Regions from separate parts of the Amycolatopsis sp. NPDC049159 genome, predicted to be linked through region 1. Evidence: riboswitches for the same ligand, from Rfam matches in the RefSeq annotation. Region 1 holds a riboswitch; the other holds the start of a gene.
The links. A riboswitch is a leader RNA that binds a small molecule or an ion and turns the genes downstream of it on or off. The one in region 1 is predicted to bind thiamine pyrophosphate.
Positions count from the first base shown of each region.

Region 2: it holds a riboswitch for thiamine pyrophosphate, as region 1 does, so the genes downstream of both, thiO (glycine oxidase ThiO) here and AB0B33_RS00235 (thiamine ABC transporter substrate-binding protein) in region 1, are expected to answer to the same signal.

Region 1 is NZ_JBEZDL010000001.1:49,530-52,884, forward strand. Features, by position in the region: gene AB0B33_RS00215 (hypothetical protein) at 1-449, shown strand, start outside; gene AB0B33_RS00220 (hypothetical protein) at 449-781, shown strand; gene AB0B33_RS00225 (hypothetical protein) at 992-1,120, opposite strand; gene AB0B33_RS00230 (4a-hydroxytetrahydrobiopterin dehydratase) at 1,196-1,480, opposite strand; TPP riboswitch at 1,513-1,620, shown strand; gene AB0B33_RS00235 (thiamine ABC transporter substrate-binding protein) at 1,643-2,695, shown strand; gene AB0B33_RS00240 (iron ABC transporter permease) at 2,740-3,355, shown strand, end outside.
Region 2 is NZ_JBEZDL010000022.1:192,182-195,536, forward strand. Features, by position in the region: gene AB0B33_RS35850 (thiazole synthase) at 1-319, opposite strand, end outside; gene thiS (sulfur carrier protein ThiS) at 321-521, opposite strand; gene thiO (glycine oxidase ThiO) at 521-1,594, opposite strand; TPP riboswitch at 1,588-1,693, opposite strand; gene thiE (thiamine phosphate synthase) at 1,725-2,390, shown strand; gene AB0B33_RS35870 (hypothetical protein) at 2,778-3,355, opposite strand, start outside.

The DNA of each region.
Region 1 (3,355 bases):
GGCGCGCCACGATCGACGCGCTCATCGCGCGCGGTTCCCTCGAACACGTCCCGGCTTCACGGGAAGCCGCGGAAGGGGAGCTCGCCAGGGCTCGTACCCACGTCGGTTCAGCGCGGCAGCTGCTGAACTCGGATCCGGAAGGCGCCTACACGCTGGCGTACGACGGCGCCCGCCGGGCTTTGGCGGCCATCCTGCAGAACCAGGGCCTGCGTGCGACGAGCCGCGGTGGCCACATCGCCGTCTACGAAGCGGTTCTCGCGCAGCTCGATCCGCCGCTGGGGCCGCTTCTGCGTCCCTTCAACCGGATGCGGGTTCGGCGCAACGAAGTCGCCTACCGTTCTTCCGAGGCACCTTCGGTGACTGCTGAAGATGTGACAGCCGACGTGGCGAAGGTCGAGGACCTCATCGGGGTCGCGGAGAAGGCGATCCCGAACATGTCCCGCTACTGATGGTGAGCCGCCCGCTCACGCGGAACGAGCGCGAGACCCTGGAAGTCCTTCTCGCGGGGGACTTCCCGGGCGCGGCCGAACTGCGGGTGCAGGCCGCCACCGCGAAGGTGAGCGGCCGCTGCGGTTGCGGGTGCCCGACCGTCGACCTCGAAGTCGATGCGGACGCGCCCACGTTCGAGGTCACCGAGCGGGTGGCGGTCGAAGCGGGTGTGCCGGGCGGCGGGCTCATCGTGTTCGTCGACGAAGGCCGGTTGTCGGCGCTCGAATACTGGACCGTCGAAGACGAGACGCCGGCTGCGTTCCCGGCGCCGGACGTGATCCGGGTGGAGTGAAAACGCCGCCGCGCCGGGATCAGAGCGGCGGCGCGGGCGAACTCAGCCGAGCAGGCCCATCAGGGCGATGGTGATCAGCACCACCGCGGGGGCGAGGGCGTTGATCCAGGCGCGCTGCGCGGAGGTGAGGGTAGCGGTGCTGTTCATGGCGTTTCCTAGGGCCGAAAACCGATGCTTCCGCCCTGCTCAGCGCGCTGATCTTGCCCTTCGTTAGCGGCTGTGATCGAACTCACCGGCATCCGGGTGACGGCGACCCTTGGCGGTGAACCAGAGCACACCGCCGGCTGCCGCCACCATCGTTGCGAATGCTGCTGTGCCGACCACGATGGCCTGGGTCATGTCCGTCTCTCCTAGCAAAAGTCGTTTACCGAGAGACGTCGAACCGGTGAAAAAGTGCACTCAGAGTAACCAGGATCACAGCGCCGAAAGCACCGAGTCGATCTCGGCCGCCAGGGAGAAGTCCTTCGCCGTCAGGCCGCCCGCCGAGTGCGTGCTGAGGCGGAACGTCAGGGTGCGCCAGCGGATGTCGATGTCCGGGTGGTGGTCGGCCGCCTCGGCGAGGACCGCCACCCGGTCCACCACCTCGATCGCCTGGGAGAACGAAGCCAGCTCCACCTCCCGGGAGATCACCGCTCCGCTACGCGTCCAGTTCGCGCCCAGTCGTCCGTCGGTCTCGGAGTCGCTCAAGATTTCCGTCATGTCTCCATGGTCGTCCGTCCTGGACTACGCTGCACGGTTGCCACGGGAGTCCGGTCAGCCGGGCTGAGAGGCGGGTCACCCCGCGACCGTTCGCACCTGACCGGATCATGCCGGCGAAGGGAGGGCTTCCTCTCCTCGTCCGGCGAAGTGCAGGAGGGGTAGATGAAACGCAGGGCTGTTCGCGCCGCGACGGCCATCGCCGTCGTCAGCGTCGTCGCCGCGGGGTGCTCGCTGTCGGACGGCGACGGTGGCACGCAGCAGACGCCCACCGTCACCCTCGTGACGCACGACTCCTTCCTGGCGCCGCAGGAGGTGCTCGACGCCTTCCAGAAGCAGTCGGGCATCAAGATTTCCGTGCTCAAGCAGGGCGACGCCGGATCGCTGACCAACAAGCTCGTGCTGACCAAGGCGAACCCGGTCGGCGACGTCGCGTACGGCGTCGACTCGACCTTCGCCTCGCGCGCGCTCTCCGAAGGCGTCTTCGAGCCTTACACCAGCCCGGAAGCCGACCGTGGGCCGCAGCGCTACGCCGTCGATCCCGAGCACCGGCTCTCCGCCGTCGACGTCGGGGACGTCTGCGTCAACGTCGACACGAACTACTTCGCCACCAAGGGGATCCCGGCGCCGTCGAGCTACGACGACCTGGCCGACCCGAAGTACAAGGACCTCCTCGTCGCCGAGGACCCGGCCACGGCGTCGCCCGGGCTCGCGTTCCTCCTCGGCACCATCGCGAAGTACGGCGAGTCCGGCTGGCAGGGCTACTGGACGAAGCTGAAGGCCAACGGCCTCAAGGTGGTCAGCGGCTGGGAAGAGGCCTACACCAAGGACTTCTCCGGCTCCGCGGGCAAGGGGCCGCGGCCGATCGTCGTCTCGTACGCGTCTTCGCCGGCCGCCGAGGTCGGCGACGACGGCAAGCCGCGCACCAAGGCGCTGCTCGACACCTGCTACCGCCAGGTCGAGTACGCCGGCGTGCTGGCCGGCGGCAAGCAGACCGAGAGCGCGCGCAAGGTCGTCGACTTCCTTTTGTCGCAGCAGTTCCAGGCGACCGTCGCGGCCAACATGTACGTCTACCCGGCGCGCCAGGGCGTCGACCTGCCCGCCGGCTGGGCGCAGGTCGCGCCGCTGCCGCAGAAGCCGCAAGCGCTGACGGCGGACCAGGTGCAGGCCGGCCGGGAGAAGTGGATCGGCGAATGGCGCACGCTCGTGCAGTCGTAGCTCCACCCCGGACCGCCCGCGGACTCGGCTTGGCGCTGCTCGGGCTGGCCCCGATCGGGTTCCTGGTGGTGTTCTTCGCCTGGCCCGTGCTGGCGATCATCGAGCGCGGGTTCGCCGAGGGCGGGCTCGACGTCGTCCTCGGCGACGCGCGGACCTGGCAGCTGGCCGCGTTCACGGTCGGCAGCGCGGCGGCGTCGACGGTCGTCGCCGTCGTGGCCGGGCTGCCGGTGGCGTTCCTGCTGGCACGCGTGCGGCTGCCCGGCGTCGGCCTGGCGCGGACGCTGGTGCTGGTGCCGTTCGTGCTGCCGACGGTCGTCGTCGGGCTCGCGTTCCGGGCGCTCTGGCCGGACGGCGGCGTGCTGTCCATCGTGCTGGCCAACGCCTTCTTCAACGTCGCGGTCGTCGCGCGCACGGTCGCCGGGCTGTGGGCGCGGCTCGATCCGCGGACGACCGACGCCGCCCGCGCGCTCGGTGCGTCCCCGTGGCGGGCCTTCCGCTCGGTGACGCTGCCCGCGCTGGCCCCGGCGGTCGCGTCCGCCGCGGCCGTGGTGTTCCTGTTCTGCGCCACCAGTTTCGGGGTCGTCCTGATCCTCGGCGGCGCGAAGTACCGGACGTTGGAAACCGAGATCTACCTGCGCACGGTCGACCTGCTGGACCTCT
Region 2 (3,355 bases), on a different contig from region 1:
TCCGGTCGTCGGCGTGCACTTCGAGCTTGATGAGATCGGTCTCCAGCGCTTCCCGCGCGAGCTGCGCGGTGAGCACGGCTTCGGCGGCCGTCCGGCAGCCCGCGGTGTTCGGCAGCAGCTCGATGCCGAGCTTCTTCAGCAGTTCGAGGACACCGGAGCCGCCCTCGGCGTCGGCGCGGCGCATCGCGACGGTGGTCAGCTCGGTGCCGGAGGCGACCAGCGCGCGTTCGAGCACGGCCAGGTTGGCCGCGCCGCCGGTGCCGATGATCAGCCGGGACGACAGCTTGGCGGTGCCGATGACCAGCGGTTCTTCGTCCACTTCAGCCTCCCTGGACGGCGGTGAGCACGTCGACGCCCGCGCCCTTGGGCACGACGGTGGCCGCCCAGTCGCCCCGGCGGACGACGACGCCGTCGACCGCGACGGCGATCCCGGGCCGCGGGCCACCGGACGCGTCGAGGACGTCGGCGACGGTCGCGCCGTCCGGGAACTCCGTCCACTGGCCGTTGAGCTTGATCTCCATCACACGTGCTCCTTCTTCTGCAGCCGGGCGGGCGAAGCCGCTTCGACGCCTTCGGGCGGCTCCTCCCCCTCGAGCCAGGCGACCACGGCGGCCGCGGTCACGGGGGCCATCAGCAGGCCGTTGCGGTGGTGCCCGGTGGCGGCGAAGACGCCGTCGTCCAGGACACCGATGTAGGGCAGCACGTCCCGGCTGGCGGCGCGCAGGCCGGCGGCGGTCTCGACCAGCTCGTACTCGGTGATCGCGGGGAAGACGCGTTCGGCGCCTTCGAGCAGCTCGCGCACGCCCCGCGCGGTGACGGCCCGGTCGAAGCCCGCTTCGTACTGCGTGGCGCCGAGGACGAGCTCCTGGTCGCCGCGCGGCACGAGGTAGATCGGCCGGCCCTCGACGACGGCCCGCACGGTGTGCGCGGGCGGCGGCAGGCAGCCGCGGCGGGGCTTCAGCCGCAGGATCTCGCCCTTGAGCGGCCGGACGGCGCCGGCCAGCCGCGGGTGCAGCCGCCCGGTCCACGCGCCCGCGGCGAGCACGACGGCTTCGGCGTCCGGCAGGCTCTCGACGCGCTCGCGCACGAACCGGACGTCGTGGTTGACGCACGCCGCGTAGAGCGCGTTGAGCAGTTTCCGGTTGTCCACGGCCAGGTCGCCGGGCACGTGGAGTCCACTTCGGACGGACCCGACGCCGGGTTCGAGCCGCTTGGTCTCCCGCCCGGTGAGGCGCTCGGCCGCGCGGCCGATCGAGTGCAGGTAGCCGGCGAGGATGTCGAGGTGCCCGGCGTCGGCGCTGTCGAACGCGACGACGAGCGTCCCGTGCCCGGTGAGACCGGGGTCGACGCCCTCTTGTCCGAGGTCGCTCGCGAAGCCCGGCCAGCGTTTCAGCGACGCTTCACCGAGGCTGAGCACGTCTTCTTCGCCGGGCCAGGCCTCGGTGACCGGGGCGAGCATGCCACCGGCCAGCCAGGACGCGCCGCCGCGAGCGGGCTCGGGATCGTGCACGGTGACGTCGTGGCCCGCCTTCGCGGCCCGCCACGCCGCGGACAGGCCGATCACGCCGCCGCCCACCACTGCCAGGTTCGTCATGGGATCACGCTCCCTGCGCCGGCATGACCCGGATCAGGTTCCACGGTCGGAGCGGCAGCTCCCTCTCAGCCCGTGCCTCGGGCTCCCGTGCGGACCCGTCCACCCTAACTCCCGGGGTACGGTCGCCGCTATGCCCGCCCTCTCCGGTGACAAGATCCGCGCCCGCCTCGACGCCGCGCGCCTGTACCTGTGCACGGACGCCCGCACCTCCCGCGGCGACTTGGCCGCGTTCGCCGACGCGGCCCTCGCCGGCGGCGTCGACGTCATCCAGCTGCGCGACAAGACCGGCGGTGCGCCACTGGAGGCCGCGGCCGAAATCGCGGCGCTGGAGGTGCTGGCGGAGGCGTGCGAGCGCCACGGCGCGCTGCTGTCGGTGAACGACCGCGCGGACGTGGCGCTGGCGGTCGGCGCGGACGTGCTCCACCTGGGCCAGGACGACATCCCGGTCCCGCTGGCCCGCCGCATCCTCGGCGACGACGTCGTGATCGGCCGCTCGACCCACTCCCTCGACCAGGCGCTGTCGGCGTCGGCGGAGCCCGGCGTGGATTACTTCTGCACGGGCCCGTGCTGGCCGACGCCGACCAAGCCGGGCCGCGACGCACCGGGCCTGGACCTGGTGCGCGCGGTGGCCGGCTGGGCCCCGGAACGCCCGTGGTTCGCAATCGGCGGCATCGACGGCGACCGGCTGCCTTCGGTGCTCGACGCGGGGGCGTCCCGCATCGTCGTCGTCCGCGCGATCACCGAGGCCGAGGACCCCGCCGAGGCCGCCCGAGCGCTCCGCTCCCACCTGGTCTGACCGCAGTCACGCGGTGCTCGACGCGAGGGCGTCCCGCATCGTCGTCAACCACTCGCGCCCTTCGCTCCCAGCTGGCCTGACCACAGTCACGGCGTCGGCGTGGTCGCCGCCCCCTGGCTGGTGGGCGGGGTCGTCGTGGCCGGGTCAACGACGACCCACTGCCTTCGGTACTCGACGCGAGGGCCTCCCGCATCGTCGGCCGCGCGACCACCGAAGCCACCCGAGCCCTCCGCACCCACGCGGTCCGACCGCAGTCACGGCGTCGGCGTGGCCGAGGTCAACGACGACCGACTGCCTTCGGTACTCGACGCGAGGGCCTCCCGCAACGTCGGCCGCGCGACCACCGAAGCCACCCGCGCCCTTCGCTCCCACCTGGCCTGACCACAGTCACGGCGTCGGCGTGGTCGCCGCCCCCTGGCTGGTGGGCGGGGCCGTCGTCGCCGGGGCCGAGGTCGACGGCTGCTGCGTCGACGTGCTCGGCGTGGTCGTCGGCGTCTCCGACGAGGTCGTCGGGGTCGTCGACGTTTCCGGCGGGGTCGTGGTCGTCTCCGTCGGGGACACCTGGGTGTCGCTGGTCCCGGTGGTCGGCGTCGTCGACGGTGTGGTGTCGGTGTGGCCGCCACCGCCGCCGAAGATCTTGCCGATGCTCGTGCCCGTGCCGCCGCCGATCCGGGCGCCCGTCGCCGACTCGAGGCCGACGATCGCCAGGATCGCCACCGCGAACGCCGCCACGCTGGTGCCGATGATCAAGGGCCAGCGCAGTTTCCGCAGCCGCGAGGGCCCGTCCTCGGCGGGCTTCTCCAGCTGCACCGTCGGCTGGTCGGTAATCGGAATTTCCACCTCGGCCGGCACGTCCGGCGCGGGTCCCCGCCGCCGGATCCCCGACGTCGCCAGCACGCGGGCCTTCGCCGCCGCCTCGCGCGTGCGTTGCAGCGAGCGCAAGTACAGCTCGCCGCCGACCGTCG